Regions from separate parts of the Lysinibacillus sp. EB106-09-02-XG168 genome, predicted to be linked through region 1. Evidence: riboswitches for the same ligand, from Rfam matches in the RefSeq annotation. Region 1 holds a riboswitch; each other region holds the start of a gene.
What was found. A riboswitch is a leader RNA that binds a small molecule or an ion and turns the genes downstream of it on or off. The one in region 1 is predicted to bind cobalamin.
Positions count from the first base shown of each region.

Region 1 (5,379 bases):
TTCTACTAGCTCTACGAATAGGGTAGGGAGTCGCCACTGTCGCAGGACATAACAAATAGACTGGACTGATGTCGTAAGAATTAAAAAATACAAACAGCTTATACTGCCAAGGACGATGAAAAAAAGTTGTTGCGCTGTCACTAAGCTCGCACTGCCAATAAATATTTTCCAATGATGAATAGAAAATGACCAAATAATTGGAGGAAGCGTGCTTGTTGATGGCGCTATAGAAATTAAAATGGATGCTAGACTCGAAAGTAAAAAAAATCCGGGTAGCAATAGTAATTTTGCGTAATATTTAGCTGGGATTTTCGCACCTAAAATGATAAAAGCACTCATCACAATAAAAGTAATGAGTGAGATTCGTTCATCTCTCATGATAAGCGACAATAAAAGCAGTCCAAGGGAAAACGTCATTTTTTCTAGCGGATGAACAGACGCTAGTTTATTCATATAAGCATACTTATCAATGAGTAACATCGCTTAACCCTCTTTATGTTTACCGCGCATTAAGCCGATGAAATAGCCAATAAATCCGGCGCCAATAGCAGCTTGGAGTGCGAATAATAAGCTTTCTATTTCACCACTTGGTGGCTCCCATAAGCTTTCAAACCAAGGCTCGTAGTTAGCATCTATTTCACCAATTGCTGCCTCCGCTTCGCCATCAGCACCTTCAAAATCTGCGCCTTTTTGAATGAAGAGGGGTATGATTGCTAACAACACAACAATTGCTAATAGCAGTAAATTTTTTTTCATGTTAGTGAGCCTCCTTTGCCGAGAAAACGCGTAAAGCTTTTAATTCACTCACATTGTATTTTTTCAAGAAATTCATAACGATCACTGTTAAAATACCTTCACTAACAGCAAGAGGAATTTGCGTGAACGCAAAAATGCTAGCAAACTTTGTGAATGAAGCCATAAAGCCTCCAACCTCAGAAGGGAAGGCAAGAGCTAATTGTACAGAAGTGACAATATATGTACCTAAGTCACCAAGCATTGCTGCTAAAAAGACGGCGATGGAAAAAGATAGTCCCATTTTTTGAGAGCCATGGAAAACGTAATAAGCAATAATAGGACCAGCAATTGCCATAGAAAAGGCATTAGCACCTAAAGTTGTCAGCCCGCCGTGTGCTAAAAGTAGAGATTGAAATAATAATACGATTGTCCCGATAACACTCATCACTAATGGTCCAAAAAGAACTGTTCCAAGGCCAACTCCTGTCGGATGTGAACAACTTCCTGTTACAGAAGGGATTTTTAAAGCTGATAGCACAAAGGCAAAGGCACCCGATAGACCTAAAATCATTTTTGTTTCAGGATTTTCATCAATGGTTTTACGAATAGAACGTAATCCTAAAATAATAAATGGAATGGATAAGACCCACCAAAAAATCGCCCATTCAATTGGCAAATAGCCCTCCATAATGTGCATCGCAAATGCACGATCTGGCACGAATAAAAATGCTAATAAGAAATAACTAAGCTTCCAACCTGAGAATTTCAAAACCTCTCCTCCTCACATTAAAATAGTTCGAATTAGTATGCGATGCGAAAACAAAAAAGCACTTCTCCAATTGTGGAAAAGTGCATAGCTAAAAATGCAAATAAAATTCTAATTTGCTCAGCCGCACACCTATCCTCGTAGGTTCAAACGATCACATATTTTTCGGCAGGTCTCCTGGCTTTAGCTCAACGTTTTATAGGCCTTCCCATCCCTTGGACAGTGGCATAATCTATAAAACTCCCTATTACAGTGGCGGGACCGCGCCGGAATTAAACCGGCTTCCCTTTTAAGCGAATTGATGAACAATTCACACCGAAAAAAGATGAAATTGTGATTTCATGCCAAAGTGTAACATAATTTTCCATATAAATGCTATACTTTTCAAGTAAAAATTTTTAATTGAGTGTCTATGTCGAAAATTCAGATAAACAGAAAAGGAATGTCATATTTTTCATTAAAAAATTACTGAAAATGTCACAAATTTAGAAAGAAATATTGAAATTTTAAAAAAATAAGCTATGATAGAAACAGTTTTTAATTTTATAAAAAATAATAATTTCATATAAAACATCCATAAGTGCTTGAATATTTTCAAGATAATAGGGAAATCGGTGAGAATCCGATACAGCCCCCGCTACTGTAATAGCTGATGAAATCGCGGATGCCACTAGTGAGAACTAGGAAGGCGCGAAAGTAAAAGGAAGCTTAAGTCAGGAAACCTGCTTATGTGATGATGCATGCAAACTTTTCGGAGGGAGAAGTTGAAGCGAGAGCGAGTACCTGTATATATTCGTTTTTATTTGGCTTCTACTAAACCTTTACTCTTCGTCTAGAGTAAAGGTTTTTCTTTTTCCTAAAAGCAAATGAGGGGAGAAAAACGATGACAACTTGGAATTTAGAGGGAATGAAAACACATCTTTTTATTTGCAATGGTAGTAGCTGTATGAAAAAAGATGCTGAGGACATTACTCAGGCAATTCGTGATGAAATACAAGTACTGGAACTTGATAAGGAAATACATACGACAAGGACTCGCTGTAATGGTAGGTGTAAGGATGCTTGTGTTGTCATTGCATATCCTCAAGGAAATTGGTACCGTGTGCCGACAACAGAGCATGCGAAGGCACTCGTACAAGATTTAAATCATGAATCTTTACATAATGAGCATGTCTTTACTTTACGTGAAGGATCTTTACAGCGTACAGCACAAACAACAGCCATTAAAGGTATTGAAAAAGTGAAAGAGGGGTAACAAAATGGCGCAAAAAGGTAAGATTTTCGTAGTTGGCTTTGGCCCTGGAGACTTTAAACATATTACGACTCGTGCTGTAGAGGCACTACAACAAAGTCATATGATTATTGGTTATAAAACCTATGTTGAGCTTATTCAAGATTTAGTTAGTGCAAAGTCGATTATTAGTACTGGTATGACAGAGGAAGTTTCACGTGCACAGGAAGCGGTACGTCAAGCAGAGGCTGGAAGTATCGTATCGGTTATTTCTAGCGGTGATGCCGGTGTTTATGGGATGGCAGGATTAGTCTATGAAGTATTAATCGAGCTAGGCTGGACAGAAGCCACTGGTATCGAAGTAGAAATTGTTCCAGGTATTTCTGCTATTAATTCGTGTGCAAGTTTACTAGGTGCTCCTATTATGCACGACGCTTGTACCATTAGTTTAAGTGATCATTTAACACCTTGGAATTTAATTGCTAAGCGGGTAGAAGCAGCGGCAATGGCAGATTTTGTTATTGCACTTTATAACCCTAAAAGTGGACGACGTACGAGACAAATCGTAGAGGCTCAACGAATTTTATTAGAATATCGTTCGCCAGATACACCAGTTGGACTTGTGAAAAGCGCGTATCGTGACCGTCAGGAAATTACGATGACGACTTTAGCAGAAATGCTTGAACATGATATCGGCATGTTAACAACAGTTATTATCGGGAATTCAACAACATTTTTCTATGACAATAAAATGATTACACCACGTGGTTATCAGCGTAAATATACACTTGGAGAAGAAAAACAACCGTTACGACCACATCAACGACTGAAGGAAGAAAATGAACCATGGGCAATGAATCAAGAAACTGGGGCAGCGCGAAATGATTTTGCAACCGATCCGAATGCCAATCGTATAAAGCCCAGTTTAGCTATAACACCACAACCAAAGCCTAAAAAGTCATCGCTTGAAATGGCAACAGCAGCTCTGGCAAAGGTGAAGGGAACTAGCGCTGTGAAAGTAACACCTAAGCTCGTTCAACAAAAAATCGAATCTGTTTTTGAATTAGCTGTTAGTCCTGGGGTAGCCAATAAGTTCTTTACTCCTCAACAAATGATGACATTAGCTGAGGTAGTTGGTGAGGAAGGAACGATGGAGTATACACCAGACCACCAAATTCATTTAAAAATTCCTACGTCTGAGCCAGGAGAGATTACAGCAAAGCTTCGTGAAGTGGGCTTTTTACTAACACCAATTGGTGACGTACTTTCGTTAAAGGCTTGTGATTTCTGTTACGGAGAAAAAACCGATTCGATTCCATATGCGGAAGAGATTCAAGAGAAGCTTGGTGGCATGTCGTTACCGAAAACATTGAATATTGGCTTTAATGGTTGTGGTATGGCGTGTTATCGAGCCGTATTTGATGATATTGGCATTGTTTATCGTAAAAGTAAATTCGATGTTTTTATTGGTGCCAAGCCTGTTGGTCGGACAGCACATGCGGCTCAGCCTGTTGTTGAGGGATTAGAGCCTGAACAGCTAATACCGCTTATTACCGACATTATCGAAGAATATAAAGCAAATGCACATCCAAATGAACGTTTGTTTAAATACTTCAAGCGTGTGAAAAAGATCCTACATTTTACGTATCAGGATATGTCTTCAAAAATAAAAGTTGAGCCAGCTCCATGCGGCGACTAGTGAGGGGTAATGAGATGAAAGCAATTTTATTTGTCGGCCACGGGAGCCGTTTAGAAGCAGGAAATGAAGAGGTACGCACGTTCATCGAGCAAATGAAACCTCGTATTGATGAGAATTTTTTAGTAGAAACATGTTTTTTAGAGTTTGCCTCGCCGAATATTGAAGAAGGTATTACTAACTGTGTGAAGAAGGGCGCTACAGAAGTGCATGTTATTCCGATTATTCTACTTCATGCTGGACATTCAAAAATGCATATTCCAGCAGAAATCGAACATGCGCGTGAGCATTATCCAAATATTACGTTCACATATGGTCAAACAATCGGTATCCATGAAGAAATATTTGCGATTTTAGAAGATCGTTTAACAGAAATCGGCTTTAATGCTGAAGAAGAACATAAGGATACTGCGGTTTTATTAATTGCACGAGGCGGCAGTGACCCATATGCAAATGGTGATTTTTATAAAATTACACGCCTGTTATGGGAGAAACTCCCGGTTCAATATGTAGAAAGCGCATTTATGGGGGTTACAGATCCTCGTGTTGAAGAAGGCATTGAGCGATGTGTGAAGCTAGGTGCTAAAAAAATCATTATGCTACCGTACTTTTTATTCACTGGTATCTTAATGGAACGAATGAATGGTATGTGTAAGCAATTTAACGAAAAATATGCTGACTGTGATATTCAAATTGCCAATTATTTTGGCTATCATGAGCGTTTACAAAATGTGTTATTAGAGCGAATTGAACAAGCTGTGAATGGTACATCAACAGGTATGCAAGATTTAGAAAATTATCGTGCTTATGCGGCGGTTCATGGACATGCGCATCATCATCACCACCATGAACATGATCATCACCATCATGATCATCATCATCATGAAGAGGAGCCAGTGCAATGATCTTCATGTTAGCGGGGACGAGCGACGCAAGGAGTCTAGCACTTGA
Region 1 is NZ_JBYTDN010000003.1:2,949,189-2,954,567, reverse strand. It holds gene cbiQ (cobalt ECF transporter T component CbiQ) at 1-480, opposite strand, end outside; gene AC3WSO_RS15350 (energy-coupling factor ABC transporter substrate-binding protein) at 484-756, opposite strand; gene AC3WSO_RS15345 (energy-coupling factor ABC transporter permease) at 758-1,504, opposite strand; cobalamin riboswitch at 1,652-1,836, opposite strand; cobalamin riboswitch at 2,063-2,246, shown strand; gene AC3WSO_RS15340 ((2Fe-2S) ferredoxin domain-containing protein) at 2,385-2,756, shown strand; gene cobJ (precorrin-3B C(17)-methyltransferase) at 2,761-4,431, shown strand; gene AC3WSO_RS15330 (sirohydrochlorin chelatase) at 4,446-5,333, shown strand; gene cobK (precorrin-6A reductase) at 5,330-5,379, shown strand, end outside.

Region 2 (5,379 bases), 1.5 Mb from region 1:
GAGGGCTTAAAGCTATTTTTAATGGGAATTCAGCTAAATGATGCAAGTGTTTTATACGATGGCTTAACACTATTGGTTGAAAATTCGGGCCATGCAGACCGTGGAAAGATGGAGCAAGCCATAGATCAAATTCTTTTGAAAATCTCTTACGTGGATCGAATTCCAACAGAGGAATTGATACATGCGTTATTTACAGTTGTTCGTGATTTTGGTCTTGCTTTCTATCCTGTAGTAGGCTTAGCACTGCGTTCCTTAGTAACACTGGATGGCACACTACGGGTAATTGACCCAAGCTTTGCTATTTTTACGGAAGCCAAAGATTTTTCATCCGCATATATGCGGGCATCCTTCCTGAGGCCATTTAAAGAACCGATGGCAACAAAGGAACATTTACAAGAAGAATTATCCATGCTTATTCCGACATTACGCAAAATGCCAAGACGAGTTGACCAGCTTATTCAACGGGTAGAAAGTGGGAAAATTATCTTACATCACGATGTTTTTTCAGATGCGGATAATGCTCGTTTTATTACCAATCTGTTTTCCCGTTTCGTCTTGCTTCTCGTTGGTATTACCTTTGGCATTATTTCTGTAGCACTTTTAGCCATTTCACAATTTATTCATGACACGTATGCGATCTATTTAAATACAGCAGCATACTTAGGATTATTTCTATGTGCCATTCTGTTAGTGCGGCTTTCCATCCAAGCGCTTCGTTCCATGAAGCAATAGAAGCGCAACTCGGAGAGAAATCAGTCTTTGTTTATGGTTACACATTATTTGTAGGTAGGGGAAAATGTTCCCTTACCTTTTTTTATGTTAAAAATGTTTTCTAGAAATATTACAAAAACATTACAAAACAGATAGCAGGACTAATGGTAAAGTAGTTAAAAACGTTGATATGTAGAATAAAACGTGATTTTGTAGAATTTATCGGGATTTACGTAAATGTTACAAGAATGTTGCGAGTTTTACTAAACCATTAAAAAGGCGAGAAATAGTATAAAAGTTATGCTAATAGTGCTAAACTTTAAAAGGCTAATAAAATATAAGAATAAATAAAAGAAATCGTTCCAATGATGACATTAAAATTCTACGAACGAAATTGACTAGTGAAGGGAAAGAATAACGTGGGAAAGCGCAATAAATGGCGTAAGTCGATGGTGCTAGCATTAGCACTAGCGGGCGGCTTATTATTTAATACAGTTCAACCGACTCAAGTGCACGCTGAAGAAACATCTCAACAAATGATTGATAAGAAAGCTAAAATAGATACAGAGGTTAAAAAGCTACAAGAAGAGCTAAAAAACCTACAAAAAGAGATCGATGAAAAAGTAAAAGTTTTTAACAAAGTACAGGCAGACATTAAAGAAGTTGATGGAAATATTGTAGATACTAAAAAACGTATTGAGCAACGTTCAGCGATTTTAAGTGACCGTATGGCTGCTTACCAAGCTCAAGATAATACTGTAGGTATTTATTTAAATGCTGTTCTTGAATCAAAAAGCTTTGCGGATTTAATGGACCGTGTCGTAGCGGTAAAAACATTAATGGATGCTGACCAAGAATTAGTAGATCAACAAGAAGCAGATAAGGCTAGCTTAGAGAAACAAAAAGCAACATTAGATGAAAAACAAAAAGAGCTTCAAAAGCAATTCCAAGAGCTTCAAGAGAAGGAAAGCGAAATGGAAGTAAAAAAAGCTGAAAATGAAGCGAAATCTCTTGCATTAAAAGCACAAATTGCAACGAAACAAGAAGAAGAGCGTTTAGAAGCAGAACGTAAAGCAGCAGAGGAAGAGGCAGCTCGTTTACGTGCACTTCAAGCAGCTACTCCAGTTGTACAAGCAACAAACAACAATGCAAACACTAACACTAACGATAATGGCAATAGCAATGCTAATAATAGTAGCAAAGCTAACAATGAAAAATCATCACAAAAAGTGGTTGTTGGTTCAGGAGCAGGCACTGCATCTTCAGGTGATGCTATTTCAGTTGCGAAACAATTCCTAGGTCGTAGCTATGTTTGGGGCGGTAGTAACCCATCAACAGGATTTGACTGTTCAGGTCTTGTACAATGGTCTTACAAACAAGCGGGCGTAAATTTACCACGTACAGCATCACAACAATATTTAACAACACAACGTATTTCAGCAAGTGAAGCACGTGTAGGTGATCTAGTATTCTTCAGCTATGGTTCAGGTATAGCGCATGTAGGTATTTACTTAGGAAACAACACAATGATTGATGCTCAAAATAAAGGTGTTGTCATTGAATCACTTGATTGGTGGAATCAATATTTAGTAGGCTTCGGTCGTATTTAATAAGCCGTACTATATAGACGATTTAAATAGCGAAAAGGTTATCTTTGTAAAAGAAATTACAAGGATAACCTTTTTTATTATTTGACGGTACTGGAAATTATCAACTGTTTAAACTATAGTTAAGATTCTACGATTAAACCTATTGGGCAAACGCATAATGTTATTCATTAATTTAGGCTCGACTACTTGGTCAATAATGAATAAAATAACTTTTGTAATGAATAAATTTACATAAGTAGATATATTTACAACTATAGCCCCAGTCATAAAAATGATAATACAGCCGAAAAAAGAATTAGCACCAATTTTTCGTTATTGCGTATTTTGCATGGACTCAATCGAAGGCTAATAATTGAGATAACTCCAATAATAATCCTAATGAGTATTCCTCTATCTACATATAGCTAAAAGAAAAGATTCTTGCATATTGAACGTCATTTCTGATAATTTTGAAATATACGATTGGGGATCTCGCTCTGAAATTACAATTATAAGAGACTTTTATTTTGTAGTAGCAAAGTAACGCATGATGGTAATGGTAAATGAGATAACACTTACAAGTACACTATTTTTTACGTTCTGAAACAATAAAGGTAGGGATGAATCATGGAAAAAGAGATTTTGCAACTTTTTAGTAATTTAACAGAGCGTGACCGTGATATTCAATACAAATCATACGAAGAATTATTGAAAATTATGCAGGAACCAGTTGATTGGACCTATTCAGTTTGGGAACAACTAGTTCAAACTCTTACATACAAAAATGGACATATACGTGCAAGTGCTGCACAATTTTTATGCGCACTGGCAGCAAAAAGCGATCCTGAAGAAAGAGTATTAGAGGACTTCTTAAAGATTTGGGCAGTTACGTATGATGAAGAAACAGTCACGGTGAGGCATACTTTACAGGCAATTTGGAAAATAGGCTTAGCGGGGCAGGTACAAAGAGATTTAGTCGTATCATATTTGGCTAAAAGATATCAAACATGCTTAGACGAAAAGCACCCGACATTAATACGATATGATATTATTGTATCCTTTAAAAAGCTATTCGATGCAACAAATGACCCAAAACTACTAGAAATTGCACAGCGTTTAATTGAGGAAGAGAAAGATGTTAAATCCAAAAAGAAATATAAAAATGCCATCCGATAAAAGTTATGAAATGGCTATTTTTTGCAAATCCTTTCATTATGAAAAAGTAAATTGCTTTAATTTATGAGGCATAACAAATATTTGCACGAGTGGGTTGAATACCCAATGGGGCAGTGAATTTATCCACGTGCATATGGTCATACCTGCATGATTTTTATCCATCGTTGTTTATTCTAAATTCCTCAGCTATTTTTTCCTATCAATCTATGATAAACTGCATAACAAGTGAATAATTCTTGCAGAATAAAGGTGCTGAACTATAGCATAATCGGGAATTCGGTGAAAAACCGGAGCTGTTTCCGCAACTGTAAGTACAGAAGTCGTAAAGATATACCACTGTCGAATTATCCGATGGGAAGGTTTTTTATGGACGTAGTGAACTGTACAAGCCAGGAGACCGACCTTTGTTTGAACGTATAGATAACTCTTCGGAAGCTGAGAGAATATGCGGCAAATACATAGGCTATGTCGTATTTATGCGACACTATTTATGCTATTTTTCGTTGTTTCCTTAGGAGTGGGAACAACGTTTTTTTATGCGCTTATAATTCACCTGATGTAGCTGTGGTGTTAATAAGGTAAGAATTTTTCACGAAGGAAAGCGGGGACTTAGATTTGAAAAAAGATGCACGTTATTCTTGTTACCCATTTATGCGTGAAAAGGCATCAACAGTAGATTTTGAAATTCGAACGGATAGCCTAACAACACATATTGGTGTAGCATTGGCGGCGGTTAAAAAGGAAACGGTAGAGGTAGTAGCAGATGATTTACTTACCATTTTGCCAATGGCTTACCATGTAAATGGCTCAGTCCGAGGCAAATTAGCAGTAACCGAAGATGATTTGACTTGGCTAAGTGATCGCTATGATTTTTATGTTAGTCATGTTAAAGAGGAGATACAAAACTTTGTATTACCTCAAGGATCAGAGGCAGCTTCTGCATTACATTTATGCCGTAGTGAGGCGAAAAAATCATACCGTGTTTTGCACAAAGTATCTGAAGAACGCGAAGTACAAGCTATTCTCTTTGATTATTTAGGATTGCTAGCCAATGTATTTTTTGTAATGGCTGTCTATATGAATCAGCATGCTGGTATTGCTGAAATACCGTTTATTAGTAAATCATACCCGATGAAAAAGAAAAAGGAGAAATAATGAAATGAAGAAAATGTTTAGGCTACAATGGCTTTCTGTGTTGATGTTGGCACTTGTATTAGTTGGCTGTGGCACGAAAGAGAATACAAATAAAGATGCTGTTTCTAAAGAAGATCAACAAGTTGAGAAAACTACTAGCTATAAAGTTAAGGATGACCGTGGTGTAGAAGTTGAGTTTAATGCAGTACCTAAAACTATTGTTTCATTACAACCGAGTAATACAGAGATTTTATTTGCGCTAGGCGTTGGCGATAAAATCGTAGGTGCAACAGAGTTTGATACGTATCCAGAAGAAGCGCAAAAAATTGAGCGTGTTTCTACCTCTACAACATTCAATAGCGAGCGTATTTTAGCCCTAAAGCCAGATGTCGTTATTGCCTATACAACTGGAGGCAAAGATGAAGAAAATTTAAATGCTTTAAAAGGTCTCGAAGATGCGGGTATTAAAGTGTTTGCCATTCAATCAGCTAAATCATTTGATGATGTTTATGGGGATATTGAACAAGTTGCAACGGTTATGGGCATCAAAGATAAAGGCGAAAAGTTAAATGAAGATATTAAAGCTAAAATTGCAGGTGTCCAAGCGAAAGTTAAAGATGTGAAAAAACCGAAAAATATCTATTTAGAAATTAGTCCAAAGCCAGACATCTATACAGCTGGTTCTGGTACATTCCAACAAGAAATTTTAGATGCTGCAAACGTTAACAACGTTTTCGCTGATCTCCAAAGCTGGGCACCAATATCTGAG
Region 2 is NZ_JBYTDN010000003.1:4,453,433-4,458,811, reverse strand. It holds gene AC3WSO_RS22520 (ABC1 kinase family protein) at 1-732, shown strand, start outside; gene AC3WSO_RS22515 (C40 family peptidase) at 1,113-2,321, shown strand; gene AC3WSO_RS22510 (hypothetical protein) at 2,928-3,476, shown strand; cobalamin riboswitch at 3,707-3,896, shown strand; gene AC3WSO_RS22505 (hypothetical protein) at 4,092-4,631, shown strand; gene AC3WSO_RS22500 (ABC transporter substrate-binding protein) at 4,636-5,379, shown strand, end outside.
Region 2: another riboswitch for cobalamin. It lies ahead of AC3WSO_RS22505 (hypothetical protein); the one in region 1 lies ahead of AC3WSO_RS15340 ((2Fe-2S) ferredoxin domain-containing protein).

Region 3 (5,379 bases), 1.4 Mb from region 1:
GTGACTCTATTGCTGATCCCCAAGGAGTCGCCCAGTCGTAACGAAGATCAACCACAATTTATAGAGATAAAAAGAAACCCCAGCATTGTTTATCTAAGCGAGAGCGAAGCGTCAGCATATGTTTTATCTGTGCGAAAGCGTAGCGACAGCAACAACAAATTTTTCACTTTTCTATATACATTTTTACTTTCAAATCTCTCCATAACAATATGTATCAATCATTTAACTTCCTTCGTGAATTGCTCTGGGATATACGTTAAATATGGCTTACCTGTAAGTGGATGTGTTTGAATATCGGCATAAACCCCAAATACATCTTTTAATAATGCCGGTGTAAGTACTTCTTCTGGCGTGCCAAAACAAACTATTCGACCTTGCTGTAAAACATAAATTTGATCGCAATACATAGCCGCAATGTTTAAATCGTGGATTGCAGCAACAACTGTTAATTGTAAGGTTTGGATTAGATCCATAAGCTGCAATTGATGCTGAATATCTAGATGATTTGTTGGCTCATCTAAAATAAGCACTTGTGCTTGCTGAGCAAGAGCACGGGCAACCATCACACGCTTTTTTTCGCCACCCGAAAGAGAATTATAGCTACGTTTCTCTAAATGAGCGATACCCGTTTGCTTCAGTGCATCCTTTACGATTTGAAAATCTTGCTCTTGATCAAGCTCCAATAGTTTTTTATGAGGTGTTCTCCCCATACTCACTAAATCATGCACTGTAAAATCGAATAAGACCGGTGTTTCTTGACTCACAACTGCTAGATTTTTAGCTATGTTTTTACTCGATTGCTTTAGAATATCTTGTTCATTTAATAACACTGTTCCACTTTCTGGTTTTAATAAACGATACATATTCTTTAATAGCGTTGACTTCCCACTACCATTAGGACCGATCAACCCAACAAATTGCTTGTCCTTTATTTGAACATTTACTTCATGTAATATGCGTTCATTAGAAATGGAGAATGATATTTGTTTCGCTTCTAATGTCATATATTTTTAATCTCCTTCACCGAAAGAATAATTGTTACGACGTAGCAGCCAAATGAAAAATGGACCTCCACAAAAAGCCGTGATAATTCCTATCGGCATTTCCTCAGGGGCAATTAATATTCGAGCAAGTGCATCTGCCCAAACTAAAAAGATCCCCCCTAATAATGCGCTAATCGGTATGACATACTTATGATTTGAACCTACAATTAGCCGTACAATATGTGGAATGATTAAACCAACAAATCCAATTGAGCCACTTACAGCAACTAGCACACCCGTTAATAATGATACTAATAAAATAAGCTGTATTCGAAATTGTTGTAAGTTAACCCCTAATGTAACTGCTGCTTCTTCTCCAAGAAGTAATAAATTTAAGCTGCGATAGTTGAGCCATAACAAGGCAAATACTACAAAAAAAATGACTGCCGGAATTACAAGAATACTCCATTTCGCACCTGCTAGGCTTCCTAGCATCCAAAACATGACTGCCTTCATTCCCCCCTCTTGCTTCGACAGCATTAAGATAAAATTTGAAATAGCAGATAAAATAAATGACACCGCCATCCCTGAAAGTAAAAGTCGAAAGACGGACACTCTACCGCCAATATGTGATAAGAAAAAAACTAACCCCATTGCTGTGAGAGAGCCTAAAAAAGCTGATACGGAAAGAGCATAAACGCCCAGAAATGAAAAGGCACCTAAAATGATGACAGCTGTGGCACCAACCGTCGCTCCAGAAGAAATCCCTAAAATATATGGTTCTGCAATTGAATTACGAACGAGTGCCTGAATAGCTGCTCCTGCAATTGCCAAGCCTGCTCCGACGATAGCAGCGAGTAATACACGAGGAGCCCTTATTTGCCAAATGATAATTTCCTGTGAACGACTCCAATCTTGTTCGATTGAGCTTTGTATAATAGGAATTTTAGAAAGGATAACCTTCCATACATAAAGTGGTGTAACGGAAACCGATCCAACCATAATTGCAATAGTCATTGAAATTATAAGTACTAGAAGAAGGGTCATTGAAAGTAACATAAATTTTCTATTCATCTGTTTATTAACTCCTAATCACTAAACATTAATTTCATCTAGACGTAACTGTAGCTGATACTTTGCTAACATTTACAGTACGAAGATAAATGAAAGAAAAAAGGGTATTCCATGCAAATGCGCATGGAAATACCCTAGAATCAATTATGCCTGGCATAATTGCGTCTTTCAGCGTGTGTTTGGACACCTCTAAAAGAGATTAAACAAAGTTAGATTTACTCCTACTATTGTCCGTAATCGCTTTCATCCTCGTGGGCATTACAGGAATAACTAAATGGCAGGTCTCCTGGCTTCGAATCAATGTACCTATGATTGCCTTCCCATTCTAAAACAGTGGCTAAATCATCATAGAACTCCTCGTTACAGTTGCGGGACAGCGTCGGATTTGCACCGATTTCCCTTTTAAGTGACACATTGTACAAGATGTCACACCATTAGTATCGAATGATTTAAAATTATGACAATTCTATCATATATTTCAATAGTTAGTCTATACTATCAATCATTTATCAAGTCACGAAACACCTTTACGTTAACTAAAAGAAATAATCAAGTTGACACAAAAACTTTATTTTTTTACACTATTATTATCAACTTTACTTTTTAGGGGTGAAATAATGACAACCGTTGCGGAACATACACATCAAAAATTAAGAACAGTAGATATTGCATACATTGGACTATTTTCAACATTAATGATGATAGGAGCTAATATTACGTCCATTGTACCTTTCATGGTTGTTGGCGGAGTACCGATCACATTGCAAACATTTTTTGCTATTTTAGCGGGACTTATTCTCGGTAGTAGAAAAGGGGCTCTCGCTTGTACTGTTTATATGTGCATCGGTTTAGCAGGCGCACCTGTATTTGCACGATTCAGCGGAGGCTTTGGACAAATTTTAAGTCCTACATTTGGTTTCATTGTCACTTTTATATTAGCTGCATTTGTCGCAGGGCTTATTGTAGAGCGCAGTGGAACGAAGAAAAGCTATGTAGTTGCTGCATTAGTTGCAACTGCAATTAATTATTTACTAGGGACAAATTGGATGTATTTTGCCTATAAGCTATGGGCTAGTGCGCCTGATGCTTTCAATTATAAAATAGCATGGCTTTGGATGATGCCCCCTTTGCCAAAGGATATTATTTTAGCTATATTCGCGGGTATTTTTGCATACCGTCTTCAAAAAGTTTTAAAAATAATCCCAATTAAATAAAGAGATAAAAAAACTGTCCAAAAGTATATAGCGTACTTAATTGGACAGTTTTTGGTTCATCACCAAAAGTTGTGGATGACTTTTGTTAAAACGTATACTATGCAAATAGTTGATTGTAGTGGAGACTGGGCGACTCCTCGGGGATCTGCAATAGTGGAACGAAGGCATGTTTTAACTGCGCGAAAGCGAAGCGGCAGCGGCAAATGTTTTAACTGCGCGAAAGCGAAGCGGCAGCGGCAAAGCACCCAGTCGGAACGAAATCAACCACACGTTTTGGTGCTGATCCCAGTTTTTTATTTTTAAACGTATTTTTTCATCCAGTTTAAGAAGTTATCAATAACTACATCTAGGAATTTGATAGTACCCTCATCTGTTAAATTGCCTTCAGCATCAAATTTAGTGTGTACTGCACCAATATAAACATCATTGCCACTAAGTAAAGGTGAATTTACTCCAGGTGAGAATAAAATATCTCTTAAGTGTAATTGTGCTTTAACAGTCCCTAAGTTACCCATAGATGCGCCCATCATGAATGATGGCTTGCCAATCATTACTTTATCAACGCGAGATAACCAATCGATGGCGTTAACCATAACACCTGGCACTGTACCATTATATTCTGGAGTCAGCCAAAGAACTGCATCCGCCTCTTTTACTTTTGCTTTAAAATTTAATACTGTTTGCGGTGCTTCATTTTCGATATCTTGGTTATACATTGGTAAGTCATTTAAGCTTAATACTTCAAGATCCAATTTCTCCGCATAACGCTTTTGAATAAATTTCGCTAACTGCAGATTATAAGATTCTTTACGGATACTACCTACGATTGCTACTACTTTCACAATATTTCCTCCTAAATGTGCATTAAATTTATTTTTGTAAAGCACTTTCATTTTATACCGACCTAATAATAGGTTGCAAATTCCTCAACTGGTTTACGATAACCACGCAAGCGGCGACTACTTTCTTTTTCCTTACCAATTGTAATCATTAGCACAATTTCTTGTGTTTCCGGGACATTAAAAAGGGCTCTCATTTGTTGCTGATCAAAGCCAATCATTGGACATGTATCCCATCCACGATTTTTGGCTGCCAACATAAATAACATAGCTGAAAGTGAAGCGTTACGAATGGCTTCCGCTTTCTTAAACTCCTCGCCGCGTTCTTCATAAAATTTTGTATTTTCTTCGACAAGATTTTCTAACTCACAAGCATTAATAATGCCTAAGTCTACCATCCCTTGACTAAGGTTAGCAGTATTTTTATAGGCTTCTTTATCTCCTAAAACCAGTATAACCGCTGAGGCTGAGTGCACTTTATATTGCCCGTATGCCGCTTCTCTTACTTTTTCTTTTTTTTCTTCATCTAAGACAACGATGTAATTAGCATGCTGTAAATTAAAGGCAGATGGAGCAAGTTTGACATCCTCCAAAATGGGACGTATATCTTCTTCGCTCATCTTAATGCCCTCTATAAAATTATTTGCAGAACGACGTTTATCTATTACCTTTACAAATTCCATCCAATTGACCTCCAATCATTTTCTTTTAAAATATGTAATTTCCATTCAGCGAGGCTTGTGTTTCTCTACTGAATGGAATGAAAAGTATTACTCTTATTCTTTATCGAACGTAATCGTACTTCTTACAGTATCTATAGGGCGAACAAGCTCTTCAATTTGTGCACGCTTTGGCTCTAAAAACGGTGGCAACGATAATTTTTCACCTAATGTTTCATAAGGCTCATCCCCCATAAATCCTGGGCCATCAGTAGCTAGCTCAAATAAAATTTGAGGTGCAACTCGCGCATAAAGGGATTCAAAGAAGTGACGGTTTACATAACCTGAAGTATGGAAGCCAAAGCTTTCAAATCGTTCAGTCCATTCATCTAATACAGCACGATCCTCTACGCGGAATGCCGCATGATGCACTGTACCGAAGCCTTGACGAGCTACTGGTAAAACTGCGTTAAACTCTACAACGATTTGTGCACCGTTTCCGCCTTCACCAACCTCAAATAAATGGAAATCTCCTTCCTCTGCAATTTCTGTAAAGAGCATCACTTTTTCTAGCACCTCTTTGAAATATTTTAAATTAGCAACTCTTACA
Region 3 is NZ_JBYTDN010000003.1:4,311,944-4,317,322, forward strand. It holds gene AC3WSO_RS21830 (heme ABC transporter ATP-binding protein) at 219-1,004, opposite strand; gene AC3WSO_RS21835 (FecCD family ABC transporter permease) at 1,011-2,057, opposite strand; cobalamin riboswitch at 2,317-2,508, opposite strand; gene AC3WSO_RS21840 (biotin transporter BioY) at 2,675-3,271, shown strand; gene AC3WSO_RS21845 (NADPH-dependent FMN reductase) at 3,571-4,113, opposite strand; gene AC3WSO_RS21850 (nitroreductase family protein) at 4,176-4,793, opposite strand; gene AC3WSO_RS21855 (ring-cleaving dioxygenase) at 4,887-5,379, opposite strand, start outside.
Region 3: another riboswitch for cobalamin. It lies ahead of AC3WSO_RS21835 (FecCD family ABC transporter permease); the one in region 1 lies ahead of AC3WSO_RS15340 ((2Fe-2S) ferredoxin domain-containing protein).